4 regions of the Pseudomonas sp. GW821-FHT03E01 genome follow, and region 3 is predicted to be linked to each of the others. Evidence: predicted binding sites of a transcription regulator. Region 3 holds the regulator's gene; each other region holds the start of a gene.
What was found. The regulator FliA, encoded in region 3, starts transcription of late flagellar genes. The targets are predictions, from matches to a motif close to CTAAAGTTTNNNNNNNNNNNGCCGNTAA.
Positions count from the first base shown of each region.

Region 1 (3,045 bases), on a different contig from region 3:
CTCTTAAATCGTGTTGACCGCCAGGGGCAGAAGGCCTCTAGCTGTTATCTGCTGCTTTGATCCGGTCGACTACCCGGGATGCCAGGTCATCAGGACGGAACTTGGCCAGGAAGTCATCGGCACCGACCTTCTTGACCATCGCCTGATTGAACACTCCCGACAACGAAGTATGCAGGATGATATGGAGCTTTTGCATGCGCGGATCGGCGCGGATCTCGGCCGTCAGGGTGTACCCGTCCATCTCCGGCATCTCGATGTCGGAGATCATCATCAGGAACTCTTCTTCCGGCTTCTTCCCCTCGTCAACCAGCTTGCGCAGGTAATCCAGCGCTTGCCGGCCGTCGTTCAACGCCACCACTTCGACACCGATCGTTTGCAGGCAACGGGTCACCTGCTTGCGTGCCACCGACGAGTCGTCGACCGTCAATACGCGCAAAGAGAGCGCCTTGTGCTGGGTCTCAACATCGACCACGCCCACCGAAATCGCTTCCGGCGTCGGCGCCACTTCCGCCAGCACCTTCTCGACGTCGATGATTTCGACTAACTGGTTGTCGACCCGAGTCACAGCCGTCAGGTAGTGATCGCGCCCCGTGCCCTTGGGTGGCGGATGAATCTCCTCCCAGTTCATGTTGACGATGCGCTCCACCGACCGAACCAGGAAACCCTGGGTCTTGGTGTTGTACTCCGTGATGATCACGAAGGGATTGCTCTGGTCCAGCAACCGACCGGCACCGGTCGCCATCGCCAGATCCAGGATCGGAATGGTTGCCCCCCGAATATTCGCCACACCGCACACGACAGGACTGGACTTGGGCATCAGGGTCAGCTTGGGGCATTGCAGCACCTCGCGAACCTTGAACACGTTGATCCCATACAGCTGCTGGCCGTCGAGACGGAACAACAACAGCTCAAGGCGATTCTGCCCTACCAGTTGCGTGCGCTGGTTCACCGAATCCATTACACCAGCCATGCCCAGACTCCTACACCAACGCTAAGTGTGTTGCGACGCACATTCATCACGAAACGGCACGGCGCTTGCTTTTTAACTCTTATGAACACAGAACCGACATTTTTCCGACACCTGACATCAACCTGCCGCAGATTGCTCTGCGCGATGTCGGCCGCTTGCCTGTTCAACGCTGGCAGCCCTGCCCTTGCTGATACGGTTACCTTGCCTGACATGCTTATCGGCGTCACCCAAGGCTTTCTTGAATTCACCGTAGAGGACTATCTGGCCACCAGTCAAACGCAAGGTCGCTACGAAATCCAGGTCAACCAGCTCGATCCGCGCCTGCGCATGCCTATGTGCGACAAGGAATTGACAGCCACCCTCGAGAGCCCGGCAAGGCCTCTGGGACGGGTCACGGTCAAGGTTCGCTGCGATGGCGCCTCACCCTGGACGGTCTTCGTGCCCGCTCAAGTGAAGCTGTTTCGCGACATTGTGACGACCACTCGTCCGCTCAAGCGCACAGGGATTATCGAACCTCAGGACGTAACCCTGCGCGAGCGTGATATCAGCCTGATAAATCAGGGGTTTCTGACTTCCGTCGATCAGGCTATCGGGCAAAAACTTACCCGACCAATGGTCGCCGATCAGATCATTACGCTGGTGCATCTCGAACAGGCGGAAGTGGTTCGCAAGGGCGACCAGGTGGTGATTACCGCCCGCAGTGGTACGCTCAGTGTGCGCATGCCGGGTGAAGCGCTGTCCAACGGCGGCCTGAGGGAACAGATTCGCGTGAAGAACCTTAACTCCCAGCGGGTCATCAAGGCGCAAGTCACAGCGCCCGGCCAGGTGGAAGTGGCCATGTAAGGGCTCTGTGTTTGTGAAGTGATGGCGCACCGCCTGGCGGTTGCCTAAACTGTGCCGCATGCAGGGCATGCGCTGGCGCATGCGAGCTCATTGATAAATGGGCCTAAAGTTTTTCGGGGAATCGCCGAAAACATGGCAAGCGTCCAAATATCCAGAGGTTTTTTGTCATGGTCATCGATTTCAGTCGTTTAAACAGCTCCTCGTCACTTACGGGCAGTACGCGTACCAGCACCGCCAAGGAAACCGCCGAAGCCGGCCAATCCGCGCCGCTGAATACCCCGGCCGAACAGGCCAGTACCACCAAAAGCGGGGAATCGGTACACCTCAGCAATGAGGCTCAACAGTTGCAGAAGGTCACTGACAAGCTGCGCGATCAGCCTGCCGTCGACAACGCCCGCGTGGCCGAGTTGAAAGCAGCGATTGCCGATGGCAGCTATAAAGTCGACAGCAACCGTGTAGCCAGCAAACTGCTCAACTTCGAAGCCCAGCGCTAGGCCACGGCCCGCGCCAGGCTTTTGGACGCTTAAAACCCAAGGCCAGCCATGCACGACACTCAATTACTGCAACTGATCATCGACGACTTCGCCCCGGCGCAACAACTGCTGGAGCTACTGCAAACCGAGTCCCTTGCCTTGCACGGTCGCGACATGCCACTGCTCGAAGAAATTCTGGCGCATAAACAGGCATTGATCATTCTGCTCGAACAGCATGGCCGCAAGCGCAGTGAAATCCTCGCCAGCCTCAACCTGCCAACCAACCGCCAGGGCCTGGAGCAACTCGCCAGCCAGTCGAGCATTGGCGAACGATTGCTGGGACAGAGCGACGTGCTCACCGACCTCCTGGCCCAGTGCCAAGCCGCCAATGTCAACAATGGCCAGTCGATTCTGGTGCAGCAGGCCGCCACGGCCAACCAGCTGAAAATCCTCACCGGCGGCGAGCCGCCAGCGCTCTACGATGCCCGCGGATCAACCTCCAAGCTCGCCAAGCCACGCCCGCTCAGTCAGGCTTAAGCCTTTCAATGAGCACGCCCTATCAAGACACGCAACATGCTGGCAGAATGCCGGCCAGTAGTCATATTTGCCTGGAGATTGATACCCCGTGTCCAATGCCTTAAGCGCGGAAGATGCTCCGCAGCCACCCAAGGTGCTCACCACGCCTTTGGAAATCTCCGGCAACCTGCGTCAGCTGCAAGACAGCCATGACCCGCTGATCATCACGTTCCACGAGCGCAG
Region 1 covers NZ_JBWKUI010000020.1:66,793-69,837, forward strand. The annotation lists gene AC07VO_RS27320 (chemotaxis protein CheV) at 38-970, opposite strand; gene flgA (flagellar basal body P-ring formation chaperone FlgA) at 1,052-1,813, shown strand; gene flgM (flagellar biosynthesis anti-sigma factor FlgM) at 1,981-2,307, shown strand; gene AC07VO_RS27335 (flagella synthesis protein FlgN) at 2,356-2,823, shown strand; gene AC07VO_RS27340 (flagellar brake protein) at 2,912-3,045, shown strand, end outside.
Region 1: flgM (flagellar biosynthesis anti-sigma factor FlgM) is a predicted target of FliA. The motif match lies at 1,917-1,944, and genes of this name have one in related genera.

Region 2 (3,045 bases), on a different contig from region 3:
CGGGGATTTTTTCTTGCCGTGACGCTCGATCGGAATCGCGTGCTTCTCGGCGTAGTCCATCAGCTTCTCACGGGACAGCAGGTCCCATTCGCGCCATGGAGCGATCACTTTCACGCCTGGCTTCAAGGCGTAGGCGCCCAGTTCGAAACGAACCTGGTCGTTGCCCTTGCCGGTCGCGCCGTGGGAAATGGCGTCAGCACCGGTTTCGTTGGCGATTTCGATCAGGCGTTTGGCGATCAACGGACGAGCGATGGAAGTACCCAGCAGGTACTCGCCTTCGTAAACGGTGTTGGCGCGGAACATCGGGAACACGAAATCACGCACGAATTCTTCGCGCAGATCGTCGATATAGATTTCTTTTACGCCCATGGCCTGTGCCTTGGCGCGGGCCGGTTCGACCTCTTCGCCCTGACCCAGGTCAGCGGTGAAGGTCACTACTTCACAGTTATATGTATCCTGCAGCCACTTGAGGATCACCGAAGTGTCCAGGCCGCCGGAATACGCCAGAACGACCTTGTTTACGTCCGCCATGCCATCACTCCACGGGGTTCTACGGAAAGCTGTCAAGTCTACCGCTCATGCAGGATAATTTACAGAGGCGCGACAGCTTATGACGACGAAGCGACAGATTATGTCGAGCGAGCGACGAATTCAGCAGGTTCAGGAGGTCGTCGCGCTGCTCGCGGCGGCGGTGGCTTGAGGCGCAGGTTTCTCGGTCGGTGCGACCCGCTCGAGACGTACGGCAACCCGGCGGTTCTTCGCCCGGTTGGCGGCATTGTTGTTGGGCGCCAGCGGATAGCGCTCACCGTGAAAACGCAGGGTGATCTGCGACTCCTGCACACCATTGGCCTTGAAGAAATCCATCACCGCCAGCGCCCGGCGTCGTGACAGTTCACGGTTGGTCAGCCGGTTACCGCTATTGTCGGAATGGCCATCGAGTTCAATGTGGTTGACCGTCGGATCGGCCTTCATGAACTCCAGCATGACCTGCAACTGGGCCTTGGCCCTGGCATCGAGATCGATACCCTCCCCCGGAAAGCCGACCTCGGATTGCTTCACTTGCTCGAAATTCTGTGGCAACAGCTTGGCGACGCAACCCTGATAGTCACCATAGGCCTTGCTGAACTTGACCGGCAGCAGACGCACTTCAGACACCCGACCGTCGCCCGATGAGTGTCGTACGACCGGGCTGCGCCCCTCCATCAGCCCGCTGATCAGGCGCCCGGCCTGCACTTGCGAACTGTTGAACAGCACGTTGCCACTACCGATTCTCACCGAGCCCAGGTTAATGTCGCCACGCCCCGGCTGCCATGGCGCAGCCGCCGCCAGCAAGGTGGCGGAACCCCCACCGATCATTGAGTTGTAGGCCTTCAGTCGAAATGTCGCCTGCTCTCCGGCGCGCCGCACAAACTCACCCGAACCGAAATCGGTGATCGGTTGAGTCAGGCGGCATTCGAACTTGTCGCCTTCGACCGTCCACTCAATGCTCTCCAGGCGAGTCTGGAAAGTGAGCGCCATCGCGGGAAGGCTGGCAAACACACTGAGCAAGGCTAAATAACGCTGGCGCACGGGAGGCTCCACTGGCTTCTACGACAAAAAGACCGACACACATATTCACGGCCTGCCTGTTGGGTATCGGAAGCTTGTCGTAAAACTTGATAGCGAGTGCCTGGAAGAGTCTTTTCCGGTAGCATTCCCCTGAGTTTGACCCGCCTGGAATTCCCTCATGTCCGACCGCCTGACCCTGCTGCGTCCCGACGACTGGCACATTCATCTTCGCGATGGTGCCGTGTTGACCAATACCGTCGCGGATGTCGCGCGCACCTTTGGTCGCGCCATCATCATGCCCAACCTGGTACCTCCGGTGCGCAACGCTGCTGAAGCCGATGGCTATCGCCAGCGGATTCTCGCCGCACGTCCGGCCGGCAGCCGTTTCGAACCGCTGATGGTTCTGTACCTGACCGACCGCACCCAGCCCGAAGAAATTCGTGAGGCCAAGGCCAGCGGTTTCATTCACGCCGCCAAGCTGTACCCGGCAGGCGCGACCACCAATTCGGACTCTGGCGTCACCAGCATCGACAAGATTTTCCCTGCACTGGAGGCCATGGCCGAAGTCGGGATGCCCTTGCTGGTTCACGGTGAAGTCACCCGTGGCGATATCGACGTTTTCGATCGGGAAAAAATCTTCATCGATGAGCACATGCGTCGCGTGGTCGAGCGTTTCCCGACGCTCAAAGTGGTGTTCGAACACATCACCACCGCCGATGCCGTGCAGTTCGTCAACGCGGCTTCGGCCAACGTTGGCGCCACCATCACCGCGCATCACCTGCTGTACAACCGCAACCACATGCTGGTGGGTGGGATTCGGCCGCACTTCTATTGCCTGCCGATCCTCAAGCGCAATACCCACCAGGAAGCCCTGCTCGACGCTGCCACCAGCGGCAGCGACAAGTTCTTCCTCGGCACCGACTCGGCCCCCCATGCCCAGCACGCCAAAGAAGCGGCTTGCGGCTGTGCCGGTTGCTACACCGCTTATGCCGCGATCGAGATGTATGCCGAAGCCTTCGAACAGCGTAATGCGCTGGACAAGCTCGAAGCCTTCGCCAGCCTCAATGGCCCGCGTTTCTACGGTCTGCCGGCGAACACCGATCGCATCACCCTGGTCCGCGAAGAGTGGACCGCCCCAACCAGCCTGCCATTTGGCGAGCTGACCGTTATCCCGCTGCGCGCCGGTGAAAAACTGCGCTGGCGCCTGCTGGAGGAACACGCGTGAGTGAAGACCATTTCGACGACGAACAGGACGGTCAAGGCGGTGGAGGTGGTCCTCGTCATCCAATGGCTGCCAGATTCCGTGGTTACCTGCCGGTTGTCGTCGACGTAGAAACCGGTGGCTTCAACTCGGCCACCGACGCCCTGCTGGAAATTGCTGCAACCACTATCGCCATGGATGAAAAAGGGTTCGTGTACCCCGATCACACCTACTTCTTCCGGGTTGAGCCATTCGAAGGCGCCAACATCGAAGCAGCAGCCCTGGAATTCACCGGG
Region 2 covers NZ_JBWKUI010000009.1:211,884-214,928, forward strand. The annotation lists gene AC07VO_RS17160 (argininosuccinate synthase) at 1-531, opposite strand, end outside; gene AC07VO_RS17165 (flagellar protein MotY) at 661-1,569, opposite strand; gene pyrC (dihydroorotase) at 1,727-2,773, shown strand; gene rnt (ribonuclease T) at 2,770-3,045, shown strand, end outside.
Region 2: AC07VO_RS17165 (flagellar protein MotY) is a predicted target of FliA. The motif match lies at 1,633-1,660, and genes of this name have one in related genera.

Region 3 (3,045 bases):
CCTACAGGTCTAAAAACCCAGAAAACTAAAATCCAAGACTGGATAACAAATCGTCCACATCGTCCTGACCGGACACAACGTCTTCTCTTTTATCGGCATGAATCTGCGGACCTTCACCCTGAGAGAGATGTTTTTGTGGATCTTTTTCAGCAAGCATCGCCTCACGGTCGTGTTCGATACCCGCAAAGCGGTCTACGTGACTGGCCATGAGCACGAGCTTGAGCAGATTGCTTTCAACTTCGGTGACCAATTGGGTCACACGCTTGATCACCTGACCGGTGAGGTCCTGGTAATCCTGGGCCAGCAGAATGTCGTTGAGGTTGCTCGACACGACGCGGTTGTCTTCACTGCTGCGTGTCAGGAAACCATCGACCCGCCGGGCCAGTTCGCGGAACTCTTCAGCCCCGACTTCGCGACGCATGAACCGTCCCCAATCCGTGCTCAGCGCCTGGGCTTCATCGCTCAGGCTGTTGATCAGCGGCGTGGCGTTTTCCACCAGGTCCATGGTGCGGTTGGCCGCGGCCTCGGTCAGCTTGACCACATAGGACAGGCGCTCGGTGGCATCCGTGATCTGAGACACTTCCTCGGCTTGCGGCATGTGCGGGTCAATCTGGAAATTGACGATCGCGCTATGCAGCTCGCGGGTGAGCTTGCCCACTTCCTGATACAGGCCGCGGTCACGGGTCTGGTTGAGCTCATGGATCAGTTGCACAGCGTCGCCAAACTTGCCTTTTTCAAGGCTGTCGACCAGTTCGACCGCGTGTTTTTTCAGGGTCGACTCAAAATCGCCCTGTGAAGATTCGTTATGCTCCATAGCTCCCCCGTGCGCAGTACATCAGCCGATGCGTTCGAAAATCTTCTCGATTTTTTCTTTCAACGCCTGGGCTGTGAAGGGTTTGACCACATAGCCGTTAACACCGGCCTGGGCCGCTTCGATGATTTGCTCGCGCTTGGCTTCGGCGGTCACCATCAGCACCGGCAGGTGCTTGAGCCTTTCATCGGCGCGCACCGCACGAAGCAGGTCGATGCCGGTCATACCGGGCATGTTCCAGTCGGTAACCAGAAAATCGAAGTTACCGCTTTGCAGCATCGGCAACCCGGTCAGCCCGTCATCGGCTTCGGCGGTGTTGGTGAACCCAAGGTCACGCAACAGGTTTTTTATGATCCGCCGCATCGTTGAGAAGTCATCAACGATGAGGATTTTCATGTTCTTGTCCAATTCGACCTCCAAGCAGTCTTAAACGCGCCCAGCACCTGGACGCGCCATTTCAATCAATCCGGCAAAGCACTCAATGACTGTCTGGAGCACAACAGATCGAGACCGGTACGGTTCAACACCACACCAGCTCCATTCGCAGTGTCCCCACACTGCCTTCAGCGCGCTCGCCACTCCCCCAAACGCCCCCGCAAACGGGCCGCGCACTGGCTGTGTAACTGGCTGACCCGCGACTCGCTGACCCCCAGGACCTCACCGATTTCCTTGAGATTCAACTCTTCGTCGTAGTACAGCGCCAACACCAGTCGCTCACGCTCCGGCAAATTGGCAATCGCGTCCGCCAGCGCCGCCTGGAAGCGTTCATCTTCCAGATCGCGTGACGGCTCGAGATGAGCACTCGCGCCATCCTCATGCAGCCCTTCGTGTTCGCCGTCCTGCAACAGATCGTCGAAACTGAATAACCGGCTGCCCAGGGTGTCGTTCAAAATCCCGTAATAATCGTCGAGACTCAATTGGAGTTCGGCCGCAACTTCGTGATCTTTAGCGTCACGGCCGGTTTTAGCTTCAATCGAGCGAATCGCGTCGCTGACCATGCGGGTATTGCGGTGGACCGAACGTGGCGCCCAGTCCCCCTTGCGCACTTCATCGAGCATCGCGCCGCGGATTCGAATGCCCGCGTACGTCTCGAAACTCGCGCCTTTGCTGGCGTCGTATTTGGTTGATACTTCAAGCAGGCCGATCATCCCGGCCTGGATCAGGTCTTCGACCTGGACACTGGCCGGCAGACGCGCCAGCAAGTGGTAGGCAATGCGTTTGACCAGTGGCGCGTAACGCTCGATCAGCTCGTACTGCGCGTCACGTGCCGACTGCTTGTAGAGGTTGTAACCGCTGGCTGTCATAGCACGGGTCCTGCAGTTTGTTGCACGAGGCGCTCGACGAAAAACTCCAGATGTCCACGAGGGTTGGCCGGCAGTGGCCAGGTATCGACTTTCTGCGCAATGGCCTTGAACGCCAGGGCGCACTTGGAACGCGGAAAGGCTTCATACACCGCGCGTTGCTTCTGCACGGCCTTGCGTACGCTTTCGTCGTAAGGCACTGCGCCGACGTATTGTAAGGCGACGTCGAGGAAGCGATCCGTGACCTTGGTCAACTTGGCGAACAGGTTGCGGCCTTCCTGCGGGCTCTGCGCCATGTTGGCCAGGACGCGGAAGCGGTTCATGCCGTAGTCGCGGTTAAGCAGTTTGATCAGCGCGTAGGCGTCGGTGATCGAGGTCGGTTCGTCGCACACCACCAGCAAGACTTCCTGCGCGGCGCGCACGAAGCTGACTACCGAGTCACCAATGCCCGCAGCGGTGTCGATCACCAATACGTCGAGGTTGTCGCCGATATCACTGAACGCCTGGATCAGGCCGGCATGCTGGGCCGGGCTCAGATGAACCATGCTCTGGGTGCCGGAGGCGGCCGGGACGATGCGGATACCGCCAGGCCCTTGCAACAGCACGTCGCGCAGCTCACAGCGGCCTTCGATCACGTCGGCCAGCGTGCGTTTGGGTGTCAGTCCCAACAGAACGTCGACGTTCGCCAGCCCCAGATCGGCATCCAGCAGCATGACGCGCCGGCCGAGCTCAGCTAGAGCCAGGGACAAGTTCACTGACACGTTAGTCTTCCCGACGCCACCTTTGCCGCCGGTCACCGCGATCACCTGTACGGGATGCATGCTGCCCATGTTATTTCTTTACCTTGTCTTACTTAGACGGAGGCCACATTACTGGCTGCGCGTTCACCATCGGAACAATGCATGGCAGACCATCGATGTAGGTACAAAAAAT
Region 3 covers NZ_JBWKUI010000011.1:151,681-154,725, reverse strand. The annotation lists gene AC07VO_RS19535 (protein phosphatase CheZ) at 26-814, opposite strand; gene AC07VO_RS19530 (chemotaxis response regulator CheY) at 836-1,207, opposite strand; gene fliA (RNA polymerase sigma factor FliA) at 1,375-2,115, opposite strand; gene fleN (flagellar synthesis regulator FleN) at 2,112-2,942, opposite strand.

Region 4 (3,045 bases), on a different contig from region 3:
GAGGATTGTAGCGGCAGGCGCGGCCAAGTAGAACCGGCTTGCGCAGTCCGGTGTAGCAGCTGCCGAGCCTGCGAGGCTGCGTTCGGTGTGGGCCGCATTCGGACGAAGCCGTCGTAAATTCTGCGCACACGGTCTATCTGGAACCGGCGTCGCCTGATTTCACGACTGCTGCGCAGCCGAACGCAGGCTGCGCCAGCTGCTACAAGTGATCAGACGCGAAACTGCTTGAGCAACCCGTTCAACTGTTCGCTCAATTCCTTGAGATGAACACTGGCCACGCTCGACTGCTCGGCCGCCAATGCCGTGCTGTGGGACAACCCGGCGGCCTGGGTGACGTTCTGATTGATGTCTTCCACCACATGCGCCTGCTGCAAGGTTGCACTGGCAATCGAGGCATTCAAGCCGTTGAGGTTGCGCAAGGCCTGGCCGATGGCATTCAGGCTGGCACCGGCCAGGCCGGCCTGCTCGATGGTCAGTTGCGAGGCGCGGCTGCTGTCGCCAATGACCTTGACCGCCGCTTCGGAATGGCTTTGCAGGCGTTCGATCATCGACTGGATTTCTGCCGTCGACTTCTGGGTACGCTGGGCGAGCAGGCGCACTTCATCGGCGACCACCGCGAACCCTCGACCTTGCTCACCGGCCCGGGCGGCTTCGATGGCAGCGTTGAGGGCCAGCAGGTTGGTTTGCTCGGCGATAGAGCGAATCACTTCCAGGACACTGCCGATTTGCGTGCTTTCGTCGGCCAGCGTACGAATCACTTCCACCGCTTGATCGATGGTCGAAGACAGCTTGTCGATCTGCTGCAGGCTGCCATCGATATTGATCTGTCCCTGCTGTGCCTGAGATTCGGCATCGCGCATTTCACTGGCCGCGTGCTCGGCGTTTTTCGCCACATCCTGCACGCCGTAGGTCACTTCGTTGATCGCGGTCGCCACCAGTTCCATTTGCTGGGACTGCTGCTGGCTGCGTTGCTGGGCTTGTGCGGCGTCGTTGCCCAGTTCGCTGGAAGACTGGCCCAGCGCGCCGGCGGACACTTGCAACTGATTGATCACCAGGCGCAGCTTGGCGGTAAAGGCGTTGAAGTGTCGGGCCAGTTGCGTGACTTCGTCCTGGCCGTGGGTATCAAGGCTGCGGGTCAGGTCGCTTTCACCGCTGGCGATATTGGCCATGGCATTCACGGTTTCCTGCAACGGGCGCACGATGCTGCGGGCAATCATGATCACCAGCAGCGCCATGATCAGGGCAATCACCAGGCCGACGAAAGACGCCTTCCAGACCTGCGCATTAAACTCGGCCTGCATGTCGTCGATGTACACGCCTGAGCCGATCACCCAACCCCAGGGCTCGAACAGTTTGACGTAGGAGGTTTTTTCCACCGGCGCACTGGCACCCGGTTTCGGCCAGCGATAGTTGACCATGCCTGCGCCCTTGGCCTTGGCGATGGCGGCCATTTCGTTGAACAGTGCAAAGCCATCCGGGTCGCGGATCGTCGAGAGGTTCTGGCCTTCAAGTTTTGGATTGGTCGGGTGCATGACCATGACCGGCGTCAGGTCGTTGATCCAGAAATAGTCATTCTGGTCGTAGCGCAAACCCCGCACGGCGGTCAGTGCCTGCTGTTGCGCGGCGGCGCGGGTGAGGGTGCCGGCGGTTTCCAGGCCGTGGTAGTAGGTCAGAATGCCACTGGCGGTCTGCACCACGTGCTGGGTTTTCTGGGCCTTGGCCTGATAGAGGTCGTCGTGGATCTGCTTGAGCATCAACGCACCCAACGTCAACAGCATCACCACGGCCACGATCAAGATAAGCCACAAGCGTCGACTGATCGACACACTGCGCAAGCTGTTCATAACGCTGTTACTCCGTTTTCTTGTTCTTGTCATAAACGATCGCCAGCATCCAACCACACGTTGCCGATCGGGGCCTATCCGACTCAGGTCTTATTACGCGGCAGCGTAAATGAGGCTTGTCTGATAGGATTTCGGCCCCGCGCGGAAAAACCTGAGTCCGAGTCGATTTTTCACGGAATTTTTACGGTTTTGTGTGGATCTTGTGCGCGCGGGGTTTCAGCGCACGCTGATCGCGAATAACGCTCTACAAATTATTAACGGGGCATGCCTGGGGGCATGGCTTCTTGGGGGAATGATGGATCTTTGGACAGCCTTTCAGGCATTGATTTTAGGCGTTATAGAAGGGCTGACCGAGTTCTTGCCCATTTCCAGTACCGGGCACCAGATCATTGTGGCGGACCTGCTCGACTTCGGCGGCGAGCGGGCGATGGCCTTCAACATCATCATTCAGCTCGGCGCGATTCTTGCGGTGGTCTGGGAGTTCCGTCGCAAGATCCTCGACGTGATCATCGGTTTACCGACGCAGCCCAGCGCTCGACGCTTTACCGCGAACCTGTTGATCGCCTTCATGCCGGCCGTGGTATTGGGGGTGATTTTCGCCGACCTGATCCACAAGTACCTGTTCAACCCGATCACTGTGGCCAGCGCATTGGTCGTGGGCGGGATCATCATGTTGTGGGCTGAACGCCGGCAGCATGTCGTGCATGCCGAAAGCGTCGATGACATCACCTGGAAAGAGGCCCTGAAAGTCGGTTTCGCCCAGTGCCTGGCGATGATCCCGGGGACCTCGCGTTCCGGTTCGACGATCATCGGCGGTTTGCTGTTCGGGTTGTCGCGCAAGACGGCCACCGAATTCTCGTTCTTCCTTGCCATGCCAACCATGGTCGGCGCAGCGGTTTACTCGGGCTACAAATACCGCCATCTGTTTGTGCCGGCTGATTTCCCGGTGTTCGCCATCGGCTTCGTCACCGCGTTTATCTTTGCGATGATCGCCGTCCGGGGCCTGCTCAAGTTCATCGCCAGCCACAGCTACGCGGCATTCGCCTGGTATCGCATTGTGTTTGGCCTGGTGATTCTGGCGACCTGGCAGTTCGGTTGGGTCGACTGGACCGCGGCCAAGCCATGAGCGACGCCGCCGCACGCAACAACCCCGGGCGCAAGCCCGGGGGAGCGATTCAAAACCTGCGGTTGAAATTGCTGG
Region 4 covers NZ_JBWKUI010000001.1:535,921-538,965, reverse strand. The annotation lists gene AC07VO_RS02440 (methyl-accepting chemotaxis protein) at 210-1,844, opposite strand; gene AC07VO_RS02435 (undecaprenyl-diphosphate phosphatase) at 2,140-2,970, shown strand; gene AC07VO_RS02430 (DUF1294 domain-containing protein) at 2,967-3,045, shown strand, end outside.
Region 4: AC07VO_RS02440 (methyl-accepting chemotaxis protein) is a predicted target of FliA. The motif match lies at 1,973-2,000, and genes of this name have one in related genera.